DNA from 3 places in the Niveispirillum fermenti genome. Region 3 is predicted to be linked to each of the others. Evidence: predicted binding sites of a transcription regulator. Region 3 holds the regulator's gene; each other region holds the start of a gene.

Evidence for each region. The regulator PhoB, encoded in region 3, activates phosphate uptake and scavenging genes when phosphate is short. The targets are predictions, from matches to a motif close to TNTCATAAAACTGTCA.
Region 1: ABC728_RS04620 (OprO/OprP family phosphate-selective porin) is a predicted target of PhoB. The motif match lies at 5,798-5,813, and genes of this name have one in related genera.
Region 2: ABC728_RS00180 (PhoX family protein) is a predicted target of PhoB. The motif match lies at 5,419-5,434, and genes of this name have one in related genera.

The regions. Positions count from the first base shown of each region.
Region 1 is NZ_CP156679.1:33,449-41,175, forward strand. It holds gene ABC728_RS04595 (tetratricopeptide repeat protein) at 1-269, shown strand, start outside; gene ABC728_RS04600 (hypothetical protein) at 388-882, shown strand; gene ABC728_RS04605 (tetratricopeptide repeat protein) at 1,110-2,621, shown strand; gene ABC728_RS04610 (MarR family transcriptional regulator) at 2,804-3,247, shown strand; gene ABC728_RS04615 (C40 family peptidase) at 3,244-4,095, shown strand; gene ABC728_RS04620 (OprO/OprP family phosphate-selective porin) at 4,247-5,671, opposite strand; gene ABC728_RS04625 (ATP-binding protein) at 6,012-7,727, shown strand, end outside.
Region 2 is NZ_CP156678.1:31,860-39,586, forward strand. It holds gene ABC728_RS00155 (methyl-accepting chemotaxis protein) at 1-416, shown strand, start outside; gene ABC728_RS00160 (ABC transporter permease) at 460-1,431, opposite strand; gene ABC728_RS00165 (ABC transporter permease) at 1,436-2,563, opposite strand; gene ABC728_RS00170 (ABC transporter ATP-binding protein) at 2,560-4,131, opposite strand; gene ABC728_RS00175 (BMP family lipoprotein) at 4,171-5,178, opposite strand; gene ABC728_RS00180 (PhoX family protein) at 5,506-7,557, shown strand.
Region 3 is NZ_CP156681.1:1,351,942-1,359,668, forward strand. It holds gene pstC (phosphate ABC transporter permease subunit PstC) at 1-690, shown strand, start outside; gene pstA (phosphate ABC transporter permease PstA) at 683-2,002, shown strand; gene pstB (phosphate ABC transporter ATP-binding protein PstB) at 2,005-2,811, shown strand; gene phoU (phosphate signaling complex protein PhoU) at 2,918-3,637, shown strand; gene phoB (phosphate regulon transcriptional regulator PhoB) at 3,685-4,392, shown strand; gene ABC728_RS17715 (patatin-like phospholipase family protein) at 4,501-5,571, shown strand; gene argJ (bifunctional glutamate N-acetyltransferase/amino-acid acetyltransferase ArgJ) at 5,656-6,900, shown strand; gene ABC728_RS17725 ((deoxy)nucleoside triphosphate pyrophosphohydrolase) at 6,897-7,346, shown strand; gene ABC728_RS17730 (acyl-CoA dehydrogenase family protein) at 7,369-7,727, opposite strand, start outside.

The DNA of each region.
Region 1 (7,727 bases), on a different replicon from region 3:
GCGGCCTGGGCGTGCCTGTCTGGGTCCTCTCGCGGTTCGACGGTTGCTGGCGCTGGCTGCGGGAACGGCGGGACAGTCCCTGGTATCCCGGCCTGCAGCTGTTCCGGCAGCCGGCCTGGGGTGACTGGCGCCCTGTGATTGCCGATCTGGCCGATGAGCTAACAGATTGGGTCGCGGCAAGAGGAGGGGCAAGTCCCGCCAAGAATAGGGAGCTTTTACTTTTGGACAGGTCGGAGTCGTTCGACCGCAGGCACCTCCCCATGGACTAGCCCGATTGTGCCGGGATTCAACCTTGATTCAGCGGGTTCTGCAGAGAAGTTAAGAATCTGTTTGCAGGTCGATTGAAAGCGCGCTATCGTAGGATTGCTTTGAAATGGGCGAACGATCATGCTTATCGAGGGGATCAGAGGCCTGGGGTCGACCTATCAACCGGCGGTGACGCAGACCAGCGGCGCGTCGGACGGTTCCCGTGTACCTGAAGCCCCGGTGGCCCAGCGCGCCTCTCTGCCCTATCTCAGCCCCGTCCTGCAATATGACAACGACGCTGCCATCGCCATCCTGATGTTCCGGGATGGCAATAATGGTGATGTGGAGCAGCAATACCCGTCCAAGCAGGTCGTTCGGGAATATCAGTTGCGGGGCCGTGAAATGGCCATGCCCGCATCCACGCGCGATGAGGGTGGGCAGGGCGAACCGCAGGGCAACAGCCTGCTGAGTTCCGCCAGGGCTGATGTGGCCGCTATTGCGGGCGCTGCCAGGGGTGTCCCCTTACCCCCCTCGGGTGGGGCGGGTGTCGGCAGCATGCCGGTTGTTGCGGCCTCTCCGACGGTTGCGATTGCCGGTGGCGGTACGGCCGGCAGTGCCGTCAATTTCGTCGCCTGACCCGGCGTCTTTTCGATCCCTTCCCAATTCAATCCCTTGCAAGAATGATCTGATCGGTGCCGCTGCTTTCTGGCAGCGGTATCGTTTTGCCGTCTGCCTTTCAATTTTCAGAAAATTACTTCAGGCTGGCCGCCGTCGGTTCAGCCGGGGTCGGTGTTTGGGCCGGTCATTGTCCGGCTGCCTTTTCCCCTGTCTCTGCTTTTTCCCTGTCTCCATGGATGGACCCGATGGCTTCTTCGACGCAACGCGAAAGCCTGCTGGCGGAACTGGCCCGGCTGACGCAACGGGCGCAGGAAGGGCTGGCGGCGCAGGATGGCGCAGGGGCCCTGGCCGCGGCGGAAGCGGCCTTGCGGCTGGCGCGCAGCGATCCCTATGCACTGATATTGCGGGGGCAGGCGCTGTTGCTGTTGGGTCGGGCCGCGGCGGCGGCTGCCGATTTCACGACAGTCCTGCGCACCCAGCCCGCCATGACGGCTTTGCATATGCTTCTGGGCAATGCCTGTCGGGCCCAGGGGCTGCATGCAGAAGCGGCGGAGGCCTATGGCACGGCGGTCCGGCTGGACCCGGCGATGGCCGGTGCGTGGCATAATCTCGGCCTGACACGCATCGCCCAGGACCGGTATGCGGATGGGGCCCGGTTTCTGCGGCGGGCTTGTGCCCTGGCCCCCGATGCGGCGGCAAGCTGGAACAGCCTGGGGGCCGCCCTGTTCGAGGATGGGGCGGATGTGGCCGCGCTGTGCGCCTTCGGTCAGGCGGCACGGGTGGCGCCTGCCGATGTGGCAGAGGCGGTGCGGGCGGACTGGAACCGGTCGATGCTGCTGCTGGCCCGTGGGGACGTCCGCCGGGGGTGGCCATTGTTCGAGCGTCGGCCGGGCGGCACGCGCGGTCCGACGCCGGCACCGTTCGGTCTGCCCTTCATCACAGGCCGGCCAGAGCCGGGAATGCGGGTCCTGGTCACGGTGGAGCAGGGGCTGGGGGACATCGTCACGGTGCTGCGTTTCATTCCGCTGCTGGCTGCGCAGGGCGTGCGGATCGTGATGCATCGGCCGGCGCCCCTGCGCCGTCTGCTGGACGGGTTCGCCGGCGTGGAAACCTTCCTGGAAGATGGTGACCCCGTGCCCGCCGTGGACGGTGTTCTGCCCTGCCTGTCCCTGCCGGGACTGTTCATCGATGATGCCGGCCATGTGCCGGGTCCCATGCCCTATCTGTCTCCCGATCCGGAACTCGTCGCGCAATGGCGGCCAGCCCTGTCCGGTGCCGTCGGGCTGAAGGTCGGCTTCGTCTGGGCGGGTAATCCTGATTACAAGCGCGACCGGTCACGATCGCCCGGCCTTGGCCCCGTGCTGCCCCTGATGCGGCTGCCCGGTATCACGCCTGTGATCCTGCAGAAAGGGGGTGGGCGCAATGATCTGGACAGCCACGATCTGCCCGGAAACGCCATTGACCTGGCGCCGGGTCTGGGGGATCTGGCCGATACGCTGGCTGTCCTGTCGCAACTGGACCTGCTGGTCAGTGCCTGTACCATGCCTGTCCATCTGGCGGGGGCGGCCGGCGTGCCCGTGGCCATCCTGCTGTCGGCCGTACCGGATTGGCGGTGGGGCCATCTGTCCGGGGATAGTCCGTGGTATCCCTCCGCCCGCCTCTACCGGCAGGCGCGGGCCGGCGACTGGTCGGACCCCGTCGGACGCTTGGGCCGGGATCTCTCGCAGCGCGTTGCAGGCATGGGAGTGACTGTCTGACGGGTTGCGGGCCGTCGCCGATCTGGAAAGGCCGTTCCGCCCGCCTGACCCCGATGCCTGTACGATTGCCCGTCTGTCGTCACGGATCGCGTCTTGCCGAAGAAACCTTTATTCGGCACACTCCGTTTCGTGTCCGGTTGCGATTTGCCGCAGGGCCGGGTGTCGCAGTTCGGGGGGCGGGCATGTCACGGAACCTTGAGGCGCTGCAACTATGGCGACGGGCCCTGGTGGCCAGCGTGCGCAAGGATGGACCCGACCTGTCGGCACGGCAACTGGCCCTGCTGCTCACCGTGTTCCTCACGCCGCCGCCGCATACGGTACGCGGGCTGGCATCCGCCCTTAACGTATCGAAACCGGCCATCACCCGCGCACTGGACCGGCTGGGCCGGCTGGGCTACATCAAGCGCAAGCGCGATCAGGAGGATCGCCGTAACGTACTGGTCCAGCGGACCGTGAAAGGGTCCGTCTATCTGGCCGAGTTCGGGCAGATGGTGATCGATGCGGAAAAGGCGCCCGCGGTCGGCGAGGAAGGCGGGATCATCGATCCCGTCCTGGATATCAATGGCGTCGTACCCCCCGTGCTGGTGGACGGTGCCCGAACCGAAGCCCTGGCCCCATCGGCATGACCGACACTGAAAAGCTTGATCCCCGCGTCCATCCCTACCGGGAGGACCTCGCCGCATCCTATCTGCGTGGCCGCGTCGATGCCGCCCGCTTCATCGATGGTGTTCCCTGCCAGATTCGCAGCGGCTTTGCCGCCGTGAAGGCGGAGCCTTCGTTCGAGGCGGGCCAGACCACCGAATTGCTGTTCGGGGAGACCTTCACGGTCCTGGATGAACGCGACGGCTGGGCCTGGGGCCAGAACGGCACCGACGGCTATGTCGGGTGGGTGCGGGTGGAGGCGCTGGACGCCGATATCACCCTGCCCACGCACAAGGTCTCGGCCTTGCGTACCTTCCTGCTGCCTGAACCCGACCTGAAACAGCCCTTCGTGGATGTATTGTCGCTGGGCGCGCGCGTCGTGGTGACGGCGGAACAGGGGGAATGGCGGCAGGTGGATGGCGGGGGCTGGCTGCATGCCCGCCATCTGGCGCCCGTGGCGATTACGGCGGCGGACTTTGTTGCCGTGGCGGAACAGTTCGCCGGGACGCCTTATCTTTGGGGCGGGCGGACCAGCATCGGCATCGATTGTTCCGGGTTGGTACAGGTGGCGTTGCTGGCGGCCGGCCATCATTGTCCGCGCGACAGTGATCAGCAGGCGGCGATTATCGGCACCCTGGTGTCCGGTGATGGCAAGGGCGTGACATACCAGCGTGGCGATCTTGTCTTCTTCCCCGGCCATGTCGGCATCATGACCGATGCGGCGACCCTGCTGCACGCCAACGCTTTCCATATGCAGGTCGTGGCGGAACCCCTGGCCGATGTGCTGGCCCGTGCCGGGGCGAAGGGCATTACCGCGATCCGCCGTCTGTGACCCCTTCCCATCGGACGATGGGGTGCCGATTGGGCGCTGGTATAAAATAATAGGGCCGGCCGGATTGATCCGGCCGGCCCTTCCAATATCGGGCTGTGGCGTCCCTGCCGTAATACTGGCAGGGACGGGGTCCGCAGCCCGTTGACGCGGGTCAGAACTGGAACTGCATGCGGACGGCGGTGATATCCAGTTCGACATCGGTGCCGTTGGGGCGCTTGGTCTCGCTCATCACATGGTTCAGCATGAAGCGGATGGCCGGGTTGACGTACCAGTTCACGCCGAGCGTCCAGTTGGTCTCCTTGCCCGTGCCGGTGCCGGCGATGCCGCCGGCCCGGTCGATCAGGTCGACCTGGCTGAACCGGGTGGCGACTTCCCAGGCGCCGAAGCCATTCTGGCCGACCGGCCAGGCGGGCTTCACGCCGGCCCATTCGCCCGGCGTATAATTGCGGCGCTCGCCGGTGAGGATGTAGCCGGCCGAGACGTAGTAGCCGCTGAATTCCGGGTCGGCCAGCGTCTGGGCGGCGCCGGTGGCGGTGTAATCGTCATACTTGGCGCCGAAATTGTAATATTCGGCGGCGGCCCAGAAGCTCTTGAAATTGACGCCCAGGTCGGCGCCGTAGGCATAGGCGCCGTCGATCTGGTTGATGGCGCCGGTGCTGGTCAGCGAGGTGCGGTTGCCGCCGACGCGCAGGCCGGGCCGGTCGCCGAAGGAGATGGAGGTCGTGGCCGTTCCGGCGGCGACGGGACGGGCGGTGGCCTGCGGGCTGGTCTGATAGACACCCGAGACACCGATACCGGCCGCCCCTTCATTGCTCTGCCAGAAGGCATAGGCGGCGCGACCCAGGATGTTGACCTGATCGTCAATGGTGCCGCTGGTGTTGGTGGCGTTGCCGGTCACATAGGCGGCCAGGATGTGGCTCTCGCCCTTGTTGATGATGCCGACGCCCGTGCGGCTGTCGGAACCGCCGATGCCGACAACGATGTTGCCGACCGGGGCGCGTTCCATGAAGGCGATGTCGTTGGAGGAGGTGCTGTCATCCAGCGTGAATTTCGGCTGCAGCACGCCGCCGATGATCGTCCAGTCCTTGAAGCCGGTATAGGCGATGTTTGCCGCCTGGATCTGCGAGCCGCCGCCACGGTTGTCGGCGAAGTTGGCCGTGAATTCATAGGCCCAATCGGTATAGACCTTGCCGGCGACGCCCAGGAAGGCGCGGCGCATCTGGAACCCGTCGGTGGCGTCGGTGGTGAAGTTCTTGCCGGCGTTGAAGAAGCCGTAATCCATGTGGATGCGCGCGCGGATCGCGGCGTCGAACTTCTTGTCAGCCGACTGGATGCGGATGCGGCCGCCGTCGGCGGTGACCCTGGGCATCGCCTCCAGCGTCTTCTTCGTCGCGGCGGAATCCTTGGCGACGCTGTCCTTCAACGAGGTGAGCTGGCTCTGCAGCGCCTGGATCTGCTGGGACAGGGTGTCGATCTGCGCCTGGGACGGGGCGGCGGTCTGCGCGGCGGCCGGGCCGGCGACCAGGATGGCGGCGCCGACGGCAGCGCCGGCCAGCAGGTTGGACTTGAGGCTCATTGTTGTTCTCCGATGGGATATCGCGGCGACAAAGCCTGTCAGCGCGGCCGAATTCCCATTTGCGGGTTATCGTCGGCTGCCCCTCAGGCCCCGGGGGAGGGCTACCAAAGGTGCATTGCCGATTTGATGCGGTTTTATGACGTGTTCATGACGCCACTGGCTGTGTGGCTTAAACAACACGAGGTACGGGAGGAAGGGCGGCTTGTCCGTTGTCCCGCCCGAGGGAATTGCCGGCCTCTCCGCAGGGCTGCCCTGGAAGGATGGCCGCTTTGCCACACTGATGCGCGATCCTGGTTGCAAGCCTACCCCTTTCGGGTAAAGGATGGGGCTTCCGGCCCTTTTGAGAGAGCGCTCCCCCTCCGCGATGCAGGACCTGCTGCCAGACCCGCTACAATCCCTGCCGAACAACGGCGAGCGGGCGGTTCCCACCGCCGCCGTGCCGGTGCTGATGTTGCTGGCCATCGCCATCACGGCCATCGCCATGATCCTGTTCGCCGCTGCGCGGCATTTCGATTCCGGCGAGGCGGAGCGGACCCAGCAGCGTGTCCGCCGGACATTGGCCGCCTATGATGTGGCCCTGTCCGCCACGACCCGTGATTATGCCGGCTGGGACGCGGCCGTCACACATATGGTCGACAATTTCAACGAGCCCTGGGCAGACGAGAATGTCGGCATCTATCTGAACGGGGCCTTCCGCATCGCGCTATCCATGGTGGTGGACCGTCAGGAACGGGTGGTCTATGCGGTTCGCGATGGCAAGCGCCTGTCTGCGGAAAGGCGGGGGGAACTGCACCTGCCGCCGGCCCTGGGGCAGATGGTGGCGCGTACCATTGCCAATCCCCCCGGCATGACGGAGGCGGTGACGGGGCTGGTCCGGATGCCCGACGGCCTCTATCTCGCCAGTGCCGCCGATATCAGGCCGGCTCTGGGCGGCAGCGCCCGGCCGGACGGGCTGACCCTGCTGTTCCTTCAAAGGGTGGATCGGGCCGCCGTGGCCCATGCGCTGGAACCCCTGCTGCTGGACAATCTGGACATGCCGTCCCGTCTGGTACCGGGAGGCGCAACCGGTGTGCTGGCCCTGCGGGAATATGGGGCACCCGATGACGCGCCGCCGGTCGGCTGGATAAGCTGGCGCATGCCAACCCCGGCGCAGGATTTCCTGCATGGCATCTATTGGGCCCTGGCGCTCGTCATCCTGGTCCTGTTCATGCTGACTGGCCTCATGTTGCTGCGCGGCCAGCGCATTGTGCAACGTGAACGCCAGACGCAGCAGGCGCTGTCCCGCATGCTGGACCATTGCCACAACCTGATCGACAGCCTGCCCGACATGGTCTGTCTGGTCCGGGAAGGCAGGGTGGAGCTGGTCAACCGGGCCGGTCTGGCCCTGTTCGGCCTGATGCCTGGCCAGCGCAGCCAGGTTCTGGGGCGTCCCTTCCTCGATCTGGTTGTCCCGGATGACAGGCTGGCTTTCCATCGCCGGGCGCAGTCGGGGACGCAGCCCGGCCGGCCGGATTGGGCGCCGCTGCATCTGGCGGGCCCCGGTGGCGGTGCGGTGCCGGTCAGCCTGATCGTGCTGTCATCGCCGGGCATGGGGGCGGGTGAACTGACCATCGTGGCGCGTGACCGCGGGGAGGAGATGGCCAGCCGCGAAAACCTGCGCGCCGCGGAGGCGCGTGCCGCCATCGCCGACCGTGCCAAGGGCCAGTTCCTGGCCAATATCAGCCACGAATTGCGGACACCGCTAAACGCCATCATCGGGTTCTCGGAAATCCTGCGCGATGAATTGCTGGGCACCCTGGGGGCGCCGCAATATCGTGAATATGCCAACGACATCCATGAAGGCGGGCTGCATCTGCTGCGGCTGGTCAATGACCTGCTCGATATTGCCCGCATGGATGCCGGGGCGCTGGAACTGCGGGAAAGCTGGGTGGAAATCGGCGCCCTGATCGAACGGTGCGAACGGCTGGTGCGGGAAAAGGCGGTGGAGCGCGGGGTGCCGCTGCGCATCGATGTGTCCCCGCCGGGCATTCGCATCCTGTCGGACGAGGTGCGGATG
Region 2 (7,727 bases), on a different replicon from region 3:
AGCCGGTCGCCATCTATTCCACTGCCATCCGGGCCGGCGGTTCTGAAACCGGCCGGCCGCTGGGTGTGCTGGGCATCTTCTTCGATTGGGCACCGCAGGCCGGCGCGGTGGTGAAATCAGTCCGCCTGACGGAGGAGGAACGGCTGGAAGGTCGCACGAAATGCCTGATCGTCGACAGCAGCCACCGCGTCCTGGCCGCCAGCGATCAGCGCTACCTGCTGATCGGCCATTATCCGCTTCATACCGACGGCAAGGACATGGGCTATTATCAGGCGGAGGATGGCACCATCGTCGCCTTCGCCCTGACACCGGGCTATGAGACCTACAAAGGACTGGGCTGGTACGGGCTGCTCCTGCAGCGCACACCGGAGGTGGAGGCCGCCTGGAACAGCCGCAACGGCCTGACGGTGAACTGATCCGGGCGGCCACCGGCCATGGCCCGGTCAGCGTTCCCTCACATCACCGATCTTTCACATAGGGCCTGCCGCTGGCCTTGGGCGGAATGGCCTTGCCCACGAAACCGGCCAGCAGCAACACGGTCAGCAGATAGGGCAGCGCCTCGATCAATTGCACCGGCACCTCACCGATGCCCGGCAGGCGCACCCCCTGCAGGCGGGTCTGCAGGGCGTCGGCGAAGGCGAACAGCAGGCAGGCGAACAGGGTGGGCACCGGCTTCCACTTTCCCAGGATCAGCGCGGCCAGCGCCAGGAACCCCTTGCCCGCCGTCATGTTGGTCTGGAACCCCGCCCCTTGCGCCGTCGAAAGATAGGCGCCGGCGATACCGCACAACAGCCCCGCGATCAGCACCGCCTGATAGCGCAGCGCCGTGACGGAGATGCCGGCCGTGTCCACGGCAGCCGGATTCTCGCCCACGGCCCGCAGGCGCAGGCCGAACCGGGTGCGGTAGGCGACCCAGAAGGTCAGGGGAACAGCGGCCAGCGCCAGATAGACAAGGATATTGTGACCGCTGACCAGCTCGTAATAGAGCGGACCCAGCAGCGGCACGCCCCGTAGCCCCTCGGCCAGCGGCAGGGTGATCTCCCCGAACCGGGCACCGGCCGGCAGGTTGGGTGTGCGGCCACCCATCTGGAACCAGGCATTGCCCAGCACGGCCGTCAGGCCCAGCGCCACGATGTTGAGCGCCACGCCGGAGACGACCTGATTGCCCCGGTGCGTGATGCAGGCGAAACCGTGCAGCAATGCCAGCAGCAGGGAAGCCAGGATGCCGGCCCCCAGCCCCGCCCAGGCCGAACCTGTCATGGCCGCCGCGGCCGCCGCGGCGAAGGCCGCCACCAGCATCTTGCCTTCCAGGCCGATATCGACCACGCCGGCCCGTTCCGAATAGAAGCCGGCCAGGGCCGCCAGCAGCAGCGGGGTCGCCAGACGCAGGGTGCTATCCAGCAGCGACAGGAGGGAGAGAAGGAAATCCATGGCCTCAGGCCCCCGCCGGCTTGGCCGCCACGGACGGGCGGCGGGCGAACAGGCGCACCAGCGCCGGGCGGAACATATGTTCCAGCGCCCCGGCGAACAGGATCACCACGCCCTGGATCACAACGACCAGTTCACGGCTGATGGTGGGGTAATCGAAGATCAGCTCGGTCCCGCCCTGATACAGCGCCCCGAACAGGATGGCGGCCGGAATGATGCCGGCGGGGTGGTTGCGGCCCATCAGCGCCACCGCGATGCCCGTGAAGCCCAGCCCGGCCGGGAAATTCAGCATCAGGCGGTGCTGCACGCCATGCAGCTCGTTGACGCCCAGCAGCCCGGCCAGCGCCCCCGACAGCGCCATGGTCACGACGATCACCTTCCGGGGGTCGATGCCGGCATAAAGGGCCGCATTCTCGTTGGCACCCGTGGCGCGCAGCGCATAGCCCCAGCGCGTGTGCCAGATGAAGAACCAGACCCCGACGCAGGCGGCCAGCGCCAGAAAGACCGAGAAATTCAGCGGCGAGCTTTCCATTGCGATCCCGACAGATGCCGCCATGTCGGCCATCATGGGCAGGAAGGTGCTGGGATCGAACGCCTCGCTCTCCGGCGACATCTGGCCCGGCTTGATCAGCACATTGACCAGCAGATAGACCATCAGGGAAGAGGCAATGAAATTGAACATGATCGTCGTGATGACGATATGGCTGCCGCGATAGGCCTGGAGCCAGCCCGGAATGGCCGCCCACACCCCCCCGAACACCGCACCGCCCATCACCGACAGCGGCAGCACCATCCACCAGGGCCAGCCGCCGAGCGACAGGCAGACCAGGCCCACGCCCAGCCCGCCGATATAGGCCTGCCCCTCCCCGCCGATATTGAACAGCCCGCCATGAAAGGCCATGGCCACGGCCAGCGCCGTGAAGGTCAGGCTGGTGGCATAATAGAAAGTGTAGCCGATGCCCTCGCCCGTGCCGAAGGCGCCCCGCAGCATGCTGCCCAGGGCACCCACCGGGTCTTCCCCGATGGCCAGGATGACCAGCGCCGACACCAGCAGCGCCAGCGCCACATTGACCACGGGCAACAGCAGGCCCGTGGCCCACCAGGGAAGATTGTCCGGACCGCCGCCTGCGCTCATGGTGCAACCCTTTCGGCGGCGGGGGCTTCCTTGATGCCCGCCATCATCGTTCCGATCCGGCTTTCGGTCGCTTCCGCCGCCGGCAGCTCGCCCACGATCTCCCCGTCGCACATCACCAGGACGCGGTCCGACAGGGCCAGGATCTCGTCCAGTTCGGCGGAGACCAGCAGGATGGCCTTGCCCCGGTCACGCAGGGACACAAGCTGGCGATGGATGAAGGCGATGGCGCCGATATCGACGCCGCGTGTCGGCTGCCCCACCAGAAGGATGTCCGGTTCGCGGTCCATCTCCCGCGCCATCACCAGCTTCTGCTGATTGCCGCCGGAGAACAGGGAGGTGCGCAGATTGGGGTTCAGCGGGCGCACATCGAACCGTTCCATAAGCGAAATGGTCTTCAGCGCGACGCGCTTCCAGTCCAGCCGCAGGCCACGCGACAGGTCCTTGTCCTCGTGATAGCCCAGGATGGCGCTTTCATGGGCCGGAAATTCCTTGATCACCGCCAGCTTCAGCCGGTCTTCCGGCACATGGGCCAGGCCGCGCCGGCGGGCGCCGGCCGCATCATAGGCTGTGTGGGGGCCGATCTCCTCCCCCTTCAGCGTTACCGTTCCGCTTTCAAAACGACGCATGCCGGACAGGACCTCCAGCAATTCCGACTGACCGTTGCCGGCCACGCCGGCCACGCCCACGATCTCACCGGCCCGCACCGTCAGGCTGGCATCCTTCAGCGTCGCCACGCCGCGCCCGTCCACGACATTGACCTGTCGCGCCGACAGCAGCACATCCCCCGGCACAGCCGGGGCCTTTTCCACGAAAAGGGAGGTTTTGCGGCCGACCATGGCATCGGCCAGGGCCTGCCGGTCGGTTTCGGCGGTCGTGAATTCGGCCACGACCTCCCCCCGGCGCAGCACCGACACGCGGTCGGTGACGGCCATGATCTCCTTCAGCTTGTGGGTGATCAGCAGCACGCTGCGCCCCTGCTGGCGCAGCCGCTCCAGGATGCGGAAAAGCTGCTCGACCTCCGGCGGCGACAGCACGGCCGTCGGCTCGTCCAGGATCAGCACCTCCGCCCCGCGATACAGCGCCTTCAGGATTTCCACGCGCTGCTGCACGCCCACGGGCAGGTCGGAAACGATGGCGTCCAGGGGTACTTCCAGGCCGAACTGATCCTCCAGCGCCTGCACCTCCGCCCGGGCGCGGGCCATGGCGGGGCCCAGCACGGGGCCGCCCTCATGCCCCAGCAACAGGTTCTCCAGTACAGTGAAGGTCTCCACCAGCATGAAATGCTGGTGGACCATGCCGATGCCCAGCCGGATGGCATCCTGCGGCGTGCGGATGTCGACCGGCTGGCCGCGGACCAGGATGGTCCCTTCATCGGCCTCGTAGAAGCCGTAGAGGATGCTCATCAGCGTGGATTTGCCCGCCCCGTTCTCCCCCACCAGCCCATGAATGCTGGCGGGTGCGAAACGCAGGGTCACGTTGCGGTTGGCATGGACAGGGCCGAATCGCTTGTCGATGCCGACAAGTTCGACCGCCCAGGAGGGGGAAACGTTTGATGGGGCGGCCGACATGGCGTCACTTGCGTCCGGAAGTCATGCGAGCGGGCGGGATCAGTACTTGCAGCCCTTGGCATCGTCGTAATTGGCGACGATGCGCGTGCCGGCCTTGATTTCCGCCGTGGCCTTGTCGACGGCGGCGCGCATCTCCGGCGTGATCAAGGCCTTGTTGTGCGCATCGTCGGCCCAGCCGACGCCGTCCTCCTTCAGACCCAGGCGCTGGTGCCCGGCCTTCCATGTGCCGTCGCGGGCCGTCTTGAACGCCTCATAGGCGGCCACGTCGACGCGCTTGACCATGCTGGTCAGCACCTTGCCCGGAAACAGATAGTTCTGGTTGCTGTCGACCCCGATCGACAGCTTGCCCGCATCCGCCGCCGCCTGCAGAACCCCCATGCCCGTCTGGCCGGCCGCCGCGAAGATCACATCGGCCCCGCGATCGAACTGGCTCTTGGCCAGTTCCGACCCGCGCGTGGGATCGGCCCAGGCCGCCGGCGTGCTGCCGGCCATGTTCGCCAGGATGGCGGTGGCCGGCTTCGTCGCCTTGACGCCCTGTTCATAGCCGCAGGCGAAGCGACGGATCAGCGGAATGTCCATGCCGCCGACGAACCCGACCGTCCCTGTCTTGCTGGCCAGCGCCGCCAGTACGCCGACCAGATAGGACCCCTCATGCTCGGCGAACTCCACCGACTGCACATTGGGCAGATCGACATGGCCGTCGATCAGGGTGAAGCGAACATTGGGAAACTCCTTGGCCACCTTCTCCACCGACGGGGCCATGGAAAAGCCGACGGAGACGATGACATCGGCCTTGCGGCTGGCCAGCCGGCGCAGGAACTGCTCGCGCTGCGCCTCGTTCGTCACCTCAAACCAGCGGAAATTGACGCCGGTATCGGCCTTGAACCGTTCTGCGCCGTTATTCGCCCCCTCGTTGAAGGACTTGTCGAAACGACCGCCCATGTCGAACACGATGGCGGGTTCGAAGGCAAGGGCGGGGGCGACCGTGGCGGCGGTGGACATGAAAAGGGCAAGGGCCGCACAGGCGGCACGACGGGTAAACGTCATCGGCTCCGTTCCGAAAGGGCGATGGACCTCAGCGGCTGGACCGCGGCCACCGGCAAAGGCTCATCGCAATATTACCAGTCGGACAAGCTATCCAGTTCATCGGCGGCGGGCAAGGTGCCTCGCGGCCCAAGGCGGCTGTGCGGGTGCGGAATCTTAACGCTGCCACCTCTGCCAGCCCCATATCGGCCGGCGGGGCGGCGCCGATGGCGCGCGTTGCGCGACGCGACGGGTTCTGGTCATCGTCAAATAACTGTAGCATCAAGGGCCTATAAATTCGTCCCGACCCCACGGGACCCCGCAGTCCGCACCAGAAGGCCCCCGCCCGCCATGACCGACCCCCGCCTGCTCACCTATGCCGAATTCGAAGCCGTCCAGGATCGCGCCGCCTCCCCGGCGGATGCGCCCACCTTCGGGGACGTGGTGCAGCAGCGCCTGGGCCGCCGCGACATCCTGCGCGGCATGCTGGGCACCAGCGCCATTGCCGCCTTTGCCCCTGCCATCCCGGCGGTGCTGGCCCCGGCCGATGCCCGGGCCCAGGCGCCTGCCGGGGCCGGCGACGGTTTCGGCTTCGCCTTCAAGGAATTGAAGCGCGGGGTGGACCGCACCCACCATGTGGCCGACGGATATGACGCCGATGTGCTGATCCGCTGGGGCGACCCGCTGTTCGATGACAGCCCCGATTTCGACCCCTACAAGCAGACGGCCGACAGTCAGTTGAAGCAGTTCGGCTATAATTGCGATTATACGGCCTTCTTCCCCCTGCCGCAGGGATCGGACAAGGCCGATCACGGGCTGCTCTGGGTCAACCACGAATATACGCAGGCCGAGATGATGTTCCCCGGCCTGGTACCCGAAGGCCAGGACCGTTACGACCATGCCCACATCACCCGCGAGATGGCGGAAGTGGAGATGGCGGCCCATAGCGGCAGCATCGTGGAGGTGAAGCGCGGAACCGATGGCAAATGGACCTATGTCAAGGGCGGCCGTTTCAATCGCCGTATCAACGCGCTGAACACCCGGATGACCCTGACCGGCCCCGCCGCCGGCCATCGCCGCGTGAAGACCAGTGACGACCCGGACGGCCGGACCGTGATCGGCATGCTGAACAACTGCGCCGGCGGCTTCACGCCCTGGGGCACCGTGCTGTCGGGAGAGGAGAATATCGATGGCTATTTCATGGGAACCATCGATCAGAACCATCCCGAACAGCGCAATCACGACCGTATGACGGTTCCGTCTGCCTGGACGGCATGGGGCCGGCATTTCGACCGGTTCGATGTGAACAAGGAACCGATGGAGGCGAATCGCTATGGCTGGATCGTCGAGATCGATCCCTACGACCCGTCCAGCACGCCGCGCAAGCTGACGGCATTGGGCCGGTTCAAGCATGAGGGGGCCGGCGTGACCGTCAACAAGGATGGCCGCGTCGTCGTCTATATGGGCGATGACCAGCGATTCGAGCATGTGTACCGGTTCGTCTCGAAGGGGCGCTATAATCCCGACGACCGCAAGGCCAACATGACGCTGCTGGACGAGGGGACCCTGTCGGTGGCCCGCTATGACGCCGACGGCACCCTGACCTGGCTGCCCCTGATCCATGGTCAGGGGCCGCTGACGGCGGCCAACGGTTTCAACGACCAGGGGGATGTCGTCATCTGTGCCCGCATCGCGGCGACCCTGCTGGGGGCGACCCGCATGGACCGGCCGGAGGATGTGGAGGTCAATCCCGTGACGGGCATTGTCTATGTCATGCTGACCAACAATGACGACCGGCTGCCTGATCTGCCGCACCATTCCCCCCTGTCCACGGTGAATGCCGCCAATCCCCGGCCCGCCAACAGTTGGGGCCATATCGTGGAGATGCTGCCGCCCGATGGCGACCACACGGCCGACAGCTTCAAATGGGAAATCCTGGTGAAGGCCGGCAACCCGGCCGACCCGGCGACGGGCGCCACCTTCAACAAGGCAACGACGGAGGATGGCTGGTTCTCCTGCCCCGACAATTGCGCCTTCGACCATAGGGGCCGGCTGTGGATCGGCACCGACCAGGGCACAAAATGGCAGCGGACCAGCGGCTATGCCGATGGCGTCTGGGCCCTGGAGACGCAGGGGTCGCTGCGCGGCACGGCGCGGCTTTTCTTCCGTGTGCCCGTGGGCGCCGAACTGACGGGCCCGACCTTCACGCCGGACGACCAGACCCTATTCGTCGCGGTGCAGCATCCCGGCTCCGATGGGGTGGGCGACTATACGAAATCCGGTGCGCGCGGCGGCAGCTTCGCCGATCCCGGCACACGCTGGCCCGACTTCAAGGAAGACATGCCGCCCCGTCCCTCCGTCGTGGCCATCACCCGCAAGGGCGGCGGTGTGCTGGGCGTGTGACCCTTTGCACACGGTGTCCGCCGCATCGGCCCGGGGCGGGGTGGCAGGGGCTTGTTGCAGTGCATCAGGGACTTGCCAACGCGCCCCGTCCGGTGTCAAAAGCGAGGCAGCGAAACCGCATGGCCGGTTTCACCATCCGTTGCATATTCCGCCCCCACGGCACCGCCTTT
Region 3 (7,727 bases):
TTCACCGGCACCCTGCTGATCGCCACCATTGCCATGATCGTGGCGGCGCCGGTCGGTCTGATGTCGGCCATCTATCTGTCCGAATATGCGCCCAAGCGCGTGCGGTCGCTGGTCAAGCCGGTGCTGGAGATCCTGGCCGGCGTGCCGACCGTGGTCTATGGCTTCTTCGCCATCCTGACGGTGGCCCCCTTCATCCGGGATGTCGGTGCGGCGATGGGCATCCCCATTTCCTCGCAGAGCGCGCTGGCGGCCGGCGTGGTGATGGGCGTAATGATCGTGCCCTTCGTTTCCTCCCTGGCCGACGACGTTATCACGGCGGTGCCGCAATCGCTGCGTGACGGATCGCTGGGCCTGGGCGCCACGCGGTCGGAAACGATCAAGCAGGTGGTGCTGCCGGCGGCCCTGCCGGGCATCGTGGGCGCCATGCTGCTGGCCGTCAGCCGGGCCATCGGCGAAACGATGATCGTGGTGATGGCGGCCGGCCTTCAGGCCAACCTGACGCTGAACCCGCTGGCCAGCGTCACGACCGTGACCGTGCAGATCAAATCCATCCTGGTCGGTGACCAGGAATTCGACAGCGCCAAGACGCTGTCGGTCTTCGCCCTGGGTCTGGTCCTGTTCCTGGTGACCCTGGCGCTGAACGTGATCGCCCTCCGCATCGTCCAGAAATACCGGGAAAAATATGACTGAGATCGCAGAGCCGATGCAGACAGCCGCTCCCGTGTCCTTCCACACCGGCGAAGCTGCCACCCGGCGCCTGAAGGCGCGCTACGCGGCCGAACGGCGTTTCCGTATCTATGGCATCCTGGCGATCCTGTTCGCCTGCGTGATGCTGTTCATCCTGCTGTTCACCCTGCTGAAGGAAGGCACCTCGGCCTTCTTCCAGACGGAGGTGAAGCTGGCCATCACGATGGATGCGGGCACCATCGACCCGCGCGGCACCGGCAACCCGGCCCAGTGGGACCGCGGCGCCTTCCAGGATCTGGTGAGCGATGCGCTGTACAAGGAATTTCCGGAGGTCACGGCCCGTCTGGAACGGCGCGACCTGCGCGGGCTGGTCAGCCCGGTGGCCGGCGTCTGGGTAGGCCGGCTGCTGGACAAGGACCCGTCCCTGGTCGGCCAGACGATCGAGATGTGGCTGCCCGCGTCGGACGGCATCAACCAGATCGTCAAGGGCAGCATCGACCGCAGCCTGCCGGAATCACAGCGCCGGATCGGCGACCGGCAACTGGGCTGGTTCGATGCGCTGGATGAGCGCGGCGACGTGCGCATGGCCTTCAACACGACCTTCTTCACCTCCAGCGACAGCAATTATCCCGAACTGGCCGGCCTGTTCGGCGCGGCCGTGGGGACGCTGCTGACCATGCTGGTGACGCTGGCCATCTCCCTGCCCATCGGGGTGGCGGCCGCCGTCTATCTGGAGGAGTTCGCGCCCAAGAACAGGTTGACCGACCTGATCGAGGTGAACATCAACAATCTGGCGGCCGTGCCCTCCATCGTGTTCGGCCTGCTGGGCCTGGCGGTGTTCCTCAACTTCTTCGGCATGCCGCGGTCGGCGCCGCTGGTCGGCGGCCTGGTGCTGGGCCTGCTGGTGCTGCCCACCATCATCATCGCCAGCCGTGCCGCGCTGAAGGCCGTGCCGCCGTCGATCCGGGAAGCCGCACTGGGCATGGGCGCCTCCCGCCTGCAGACCGTGCTGCATCATGTGCTGCCGCTGGCCATGCCGGGCATCATGACGGGCACCATCATCGGCATGGCCCATGCCGTGGGCGAAACGGCGCCGCTGCTGATGATCGGCATGAACGCCTTCGTCACCTCGGCTCCGACCAGCCTGCTGGACAGCTCGTCCGTCCTGCCCGTCCAGATATTCATCTGGGCAGACAAGCCGGAACGCGGCTTCGTCGAACTGACCTCGGCCGCCATCCTGGTGCTGCTGACCTTCCTCATCATGATGAACGGCGCGGCGATCTGGCTGCGCAAGAAATTCGAACGGCGGTGGTAACCATGGACAGCATGACCCTGAACAAGCCCGAGCAAGCCGCGACGACCACCCAGCCGGTGAAGGTCTCGGCCCGCGACGTGAAGGTCTATTACGGTGCCAAGCGCGCGCTGCACGGCGTCAATGTCGATATCTACCAGAACGAGGTGCTGGCCCTGATCGGTCCCTCGGGCTGCGGCAAGTCGACCTTCCTGCGGACCATCAACCGCATGAACGACACGATCGACATCTGCCGCGTGGAAGGCCTCATCACGCTGGACGGCCACGACATCTACGACCCCCGGCTGGACGTGGTGCAACTGCGCGCCCGGATCGGCATGGTGTTCCAGAAGCCGAATCCGTTCCCGAAATCGATCTATGAGAACATCATCTACGGGCCGAAGTTGCATGGCCTAGCCACGCGCAAGGATGAGTTCGACGCCATCGTCGAAACCTCGCTGAAGCGCGCCGGCCTGTGGAACGAGGTGAAGGACCGCCTGCACGAGCCCGGCACCGGCCTGTCCGGCGGCCAGCAGCAGCGCCTTTGCATCGCCCGCGCCGTGGCCGTCAGCCCCGAAGTCATCCTGATGGACGAGCCCTGCTCGGCCCTGGACCCGATCGCCACCGCGCATATCGAGGAACTGATCGACGAGCTGCGCGAGAGCTTCACCATTGCCATCGTCACCCACAACATGCAGCAGGCCGCCCGCGTGTCCCAGCGCACGGCCTTCTTCCACCTGGGTGACCTGGTGGAGGTCGGCGACACCGAGGAGATTTTCACCAATCCGCGTGACGAGCGCACGCAGGGCTACATCACCGGCCGGTACGGCTGAGCCGGCCTTGTCCGCTCTCCTTCATTGCTGTGTGCGTCCCCGCTTTCGCGGGGGCCCGTTCGATGTGAACCGTTCGTCAGCCCACACATTTTAAGGACCCGTGTCCATGTCGCCGACCGAACATACCGTCAAGTCCTTCGAGGCGGAATTGCAGCGCCTGTCCAACCAGATCGCCCAGATGGGCGGTGTGGTGGAAGCGCAGGTGGAGGCGGCCGTGCAGGCCGTCGGCCGCCGCGACGTGGATGGCGCGTCGCGCGTCATGCAGGGCGATGCCCGGCTGGATGCCTTTGAACGTCAGATCGAGCATGACGCCATCCGCATGCTGGCGCTGCGTGCGCCGGTCGGCGTCGACCTGCGCGAGGTGCTGGCGGCCCTGAAGATTTCCGCCGATCTTGAACGCACGGGCGACTATGCCGCCAACATCGCCAAGCGGTCCGTCGCCCTGGCCCAGTTGCCCGTGATGCGCCCCGCCGGCACCATTCCGCGCATGGGCCGGCTGGTGCAGGAGATGCTGAAGGACGTGCTGGACGCCTATATCGACCGCGATGTCGAAAAGGCCGTGGCCGCCTGGCACCGGGACGAGGAACTGGACGATCTCTATACCAGCCTGTTCCGCGAGGTCCTGACCTACATGATGGAAGACCCGCGCAACATCACGCCCTGCACGCACCTGCTGTTCATCGCCAAAAACCTGGAGCGTGCCGGCGACCATGCCACCAACATCGCCGAGACCGTGCATTTCCTGGTCAAGGGCCAGCCGCTGACGGCGGAGCGGCCCAAGAGCGACAAGTCCAGCTTCACCATCATCGAGCCGGAAGAGGGCTGAGGCGCCGCCGCAGCCCTTCCGTGACCGACTAGCCTCCAGGGAACCCGATGAACGCCGCCTTGAAGCCGCTGATCCTGGTTGTCGAAGACGAAGCCGACCTGGTCACCCTGCTGTCCTACAACCTGGAACGCGAAGGTTTCCGGGTCATCACCGCCGGTGACGGGGAAGAGGCCCTGTTGCAGGCCGACGAGCGCAGCCCGCACCTGATCCTGCTGGACTGGATGCTGCCGCTGATGAGCGGGCTTGAGGTCTGCCGGCAGTTGCGCCGCAATTCAAAGACCCGCGATATCCCTGTGATCATGCTGACGGCCCGCGGCGAGGAGGCGGACAAGGTCCGCGGCCTGAACAGCGGGGCCGATGATTACCTGTCCAAGCCCTTCAGCCCCACCGAGCTGGTGGCCCGCATCCGCGCCGTGCTGCGCCGCGCCTCGCCGGCCCTGGCGGAGGAACTGCTGCGCTTCTCCGACATCTCCATGGATCTGGCGGCCCACCGCGTGCGCCGTGGTGAACGGGATATCCATCTGGGACCGAAGGAATTCGCCCTGCTGCGCCATTTCATGCAGCATCCCGGCCGCGTCTTCTCACGCGAACAGTTGCTGGATATCGTCTGGGGGCATGATGTCTATGTCGAACTGCGCACCGTGGACGTTCATATCCGCCGCCTGCGCAAGGCGCTGAACGAGACGGAGGAACAGGACGTGATCCGCACGGTCCGTTCCGCCGGCTATGCGCTGGACACCAAGACCACGATGTGACGCCGCTCCGTCTCTTTTCGCCGATGCGATGCCTTCCCGGCGTTGCCAGCCGCCCCGCGGCTGCCTATTTTGCATTGCGAGAAGATTTGAGGACCGGACCGGCATCCCATGACGTCACAGCCCCTGCGTTTCCTGGCCGGGCCGGAGGCCATGGCCCGCATCCGCCGTGACGGGCTGCACGAGGATATGGTGGATGTGGTGGCGGGGGCCAGCGGCGGGGCCAAATGGCTGGCGCTGACCCGGCTGGACCAGGCCCTGTTCGGCCGCTGGTTCCGCAGCCGCACCCGTCCCCTGCACATGATCGGCAGTTCCATCGGGACCTGGCGCTTCGCCTGCCTGGCTCAGCCCGATCCCGTGGAGGCCTGCCGGCGGTTCGAGGCCTGCTATCTGGATTATGCCGTCGAAGGGCCGGTGACCGTGGCTGAACTGACGGCCCATTGCCGTGATTTCCTGGATGTGATCTTCGGCGCCGGCGGGGTGGAACATCTGCTGGACCATCCTTTCATGCGCCAGTCCATCCTGGCTGTGCGCGGGCGCGGGCCCATCGGGCCGCGGGCGGGGAAGGTGCGGCTGGGCCTGGGCCTCGGGGCGGCGGGTCTGGCCAATCTGGCCAGCCGGCAGGCCCTGCCCCTGTTCTTCGAGCGCACGGTCCTGCACGACCGGCGCGACCCGCCGCCCTTCGACCTGTCTGCCGGGTTCCCGACCCAGGCCGTGGCCCTCACATCCACGAACCTGATCCCCGCCCTGCTGGCCTCCAGCGCGGTGCCCTTCGTGTTCGAAGGGGTGGTGGACCCCGACGGGGCGCGGCCCGGCCTCTACCTGGATGGCGGGATCATGGATTACCATCTGGACATGGCATTCACGCCGCCGGGCTTGGTACTCTATCCGCATTTCTCCCACCGTGTCGTGCCCGGCTGGTTCGACAAGGCGCTGCCCTGGCGCCGGGCACGGGCGGACAGCCTGTCGCGCATGCTTGTCCTGTGCCCGTCGGCGGCATTCGCCGGGGCGCTGCCCTTCGGCAAGATCCCCGATCGCGGCGACTTCAAGCGCATGGGAACGGCCGCCCGGCAGAAATACTGGCGCGCGGCTGTGGCCGAAACCGACCGGCTGGCTGATTGCTGGCTGGAAGCGGTGGAAAGGGACCGGGTGCCGGACCTGCTGGAACCATTGCTGCCTTGACACACCGTCACGGAACCCACACTTGACCGGGCGCACCGGCATCGGCTTGATGCGCAAAACCACTTTCCTTCGGAGCCCGCACCCATGGCGACCGCCATCTCTCCGCTCGCCCCCGCCGCCTTTCCGTCGCTGCCGCCCGTCGCGGGCGTGCGACTGGCCGGTCACCGCGCCGGCATCCGGTACAAGACGCCGCGCAACGACGTCATGGTGGCGCTGCTGGACGAGGGGTCCAGCGTGGCGGCCGTGCTGACCCGGTCGCTGACGGCATCGGCGCCCGTGCATCGCTGCCGCGCCCACCTGGCGGGCGGTTCGGTGCGGGCCCTGGTCGTCAATGCCGGCAATTCCAACGCCTTCACGGGCAAGGCGGGCGAAGCGTTCGTGGATGCCACGATCGATGCCGCGGTTGCACTTGCCGGCTGCAAGCCGACGGAGGTGTTTCCGGCATCGACCGGCGTCATCGGCCAGCCCATGCCGGCCGATCTGGTCGCAAAGTCGCTGCCCGACGCCTTCGCCGCACTGGTGCCGGCGGCAGGCGACGCCTGGGAGGTGGCGGCCCGCGCCATCATGACCACGGACACTTTCCCCAAGGGCGCCTCGGCCACCGCCACCATCGATGGCGTGACCGTGACCGTGGCCGGCTTCGCCAAGGGCAGCGGCATGATCGCGCCCGACATGGCGACGATGCTGGCCTATGTCTTCACCGACGCCAACATCGCACCGGCGCCTTTGCAGGCGGCCCTGTCGGCCGCGACGGATCGCAGCTTCAATGCCATCACCGTGGATGGCGACACCTCCACATCCGACACGCTGGTGCTGTGCGCGACCCGCAAGGCGGCGCATGCGGCCATCGACAGCGCGGATGACGCGCGGCTGGCCGCCTTCGCCACGGCGCTGGACGCGGTCTGCCTGGACCTGGCCAAGCAGATCGTGCGCGATGGCGAGGGGGCGACCAAGTTCGTGGAAATCCGTGTGACGGGCGCCGACAGCGATGCCGCCGCCAAGCGCATCGCGCTGACCGTCGCCAATTCCCCGCTGGTCAAGACGGCCGTGGCCGGGGAGGATGCCAACTGGGGCCGCATCGTCGCCGCCGTGGGCCGGTCGGGCGAGCGTGCCGACCGCGACCTGCTGGTCATCTCCGTCGGCGGCGTGCAGATCTGCGCCAGCGGGATGGAGGTGCCGGGCTATGACGAGGCGCCCGTGGCCGCCCACATGAAGGGCGGGGAAATCCTGATCGAGGTCGATATCGGCCTGGGTGACGGCAGTGCCACGGTCTGGACCTGCGACCTGACCCACGGCTATATCGACATCAACGGCAGTTACCGGTCGTGAGCGGGGACGACACGCCCTGCTGGCAGGACCCGGTCGCCAGGGGACCGGTCCGCACCGTGCTGGTCGCGGCGGTGGCGCTGGTGGATGCCGACGGGCGCGTGCTGCTGGCCCAGCGCCCGCCCGGCAAGTCCATGGCCGGGCTCTGGGAGTTTCCCGGCGGCAAGGTGGACGCGGGCGAGACGCCGGAAGCGGCCCTTGTGCGGGAACTGAAGGAGGAATTGGGGATCGATACGGCGGAGAGCTGCCTGGCCCCCATCGCCTTCGCCAGCCACACCTATGAGACGTTCCACCTGCTGATGCCGCTATACGCCGTGCGCGTCTGGAAGGGCACGCCCACCCCGCTGGAAGGCCAGCAACTGGCCTGGGTCAAGCCGGTGCGCATGGGAGATTATCCCATGCCCCCGGCCGATCTGCCCCTGATCCCCATCCTGCGCGACCTGTTGTGACGGAAGGTGACCGGGGCTGGCCTCAGCCCCGGTACTTGCCCAGTTCCATCTTGCCCAACTGGTTGCGATGCACCTCGTCCGGTCCGTCGGCCAGGCGCAGGGTGCGGGCACTGGCATAGGCCCAGGCCAGGGGGAAATCGTCCGACACCCCGCCGCCGCCATGCGCCTGGATGGCCATGTCGATCACCTGGCAGGCCACATTGGGGGCCACCACCTTGATCATGGCGATCTCGGCCTTGGCGCCCTTGTTGCCCACCGTGTCCATCATGTGCGCGGCCTTCAGCGTCAGCAGGCGGGCCTGGTCGATGGCGACGCGGGCGTCGGCGATGCGCTCCAGCCAGATGCTCTGCGCCGCGATGGGCTTGCCGAAGGCGACGCGCG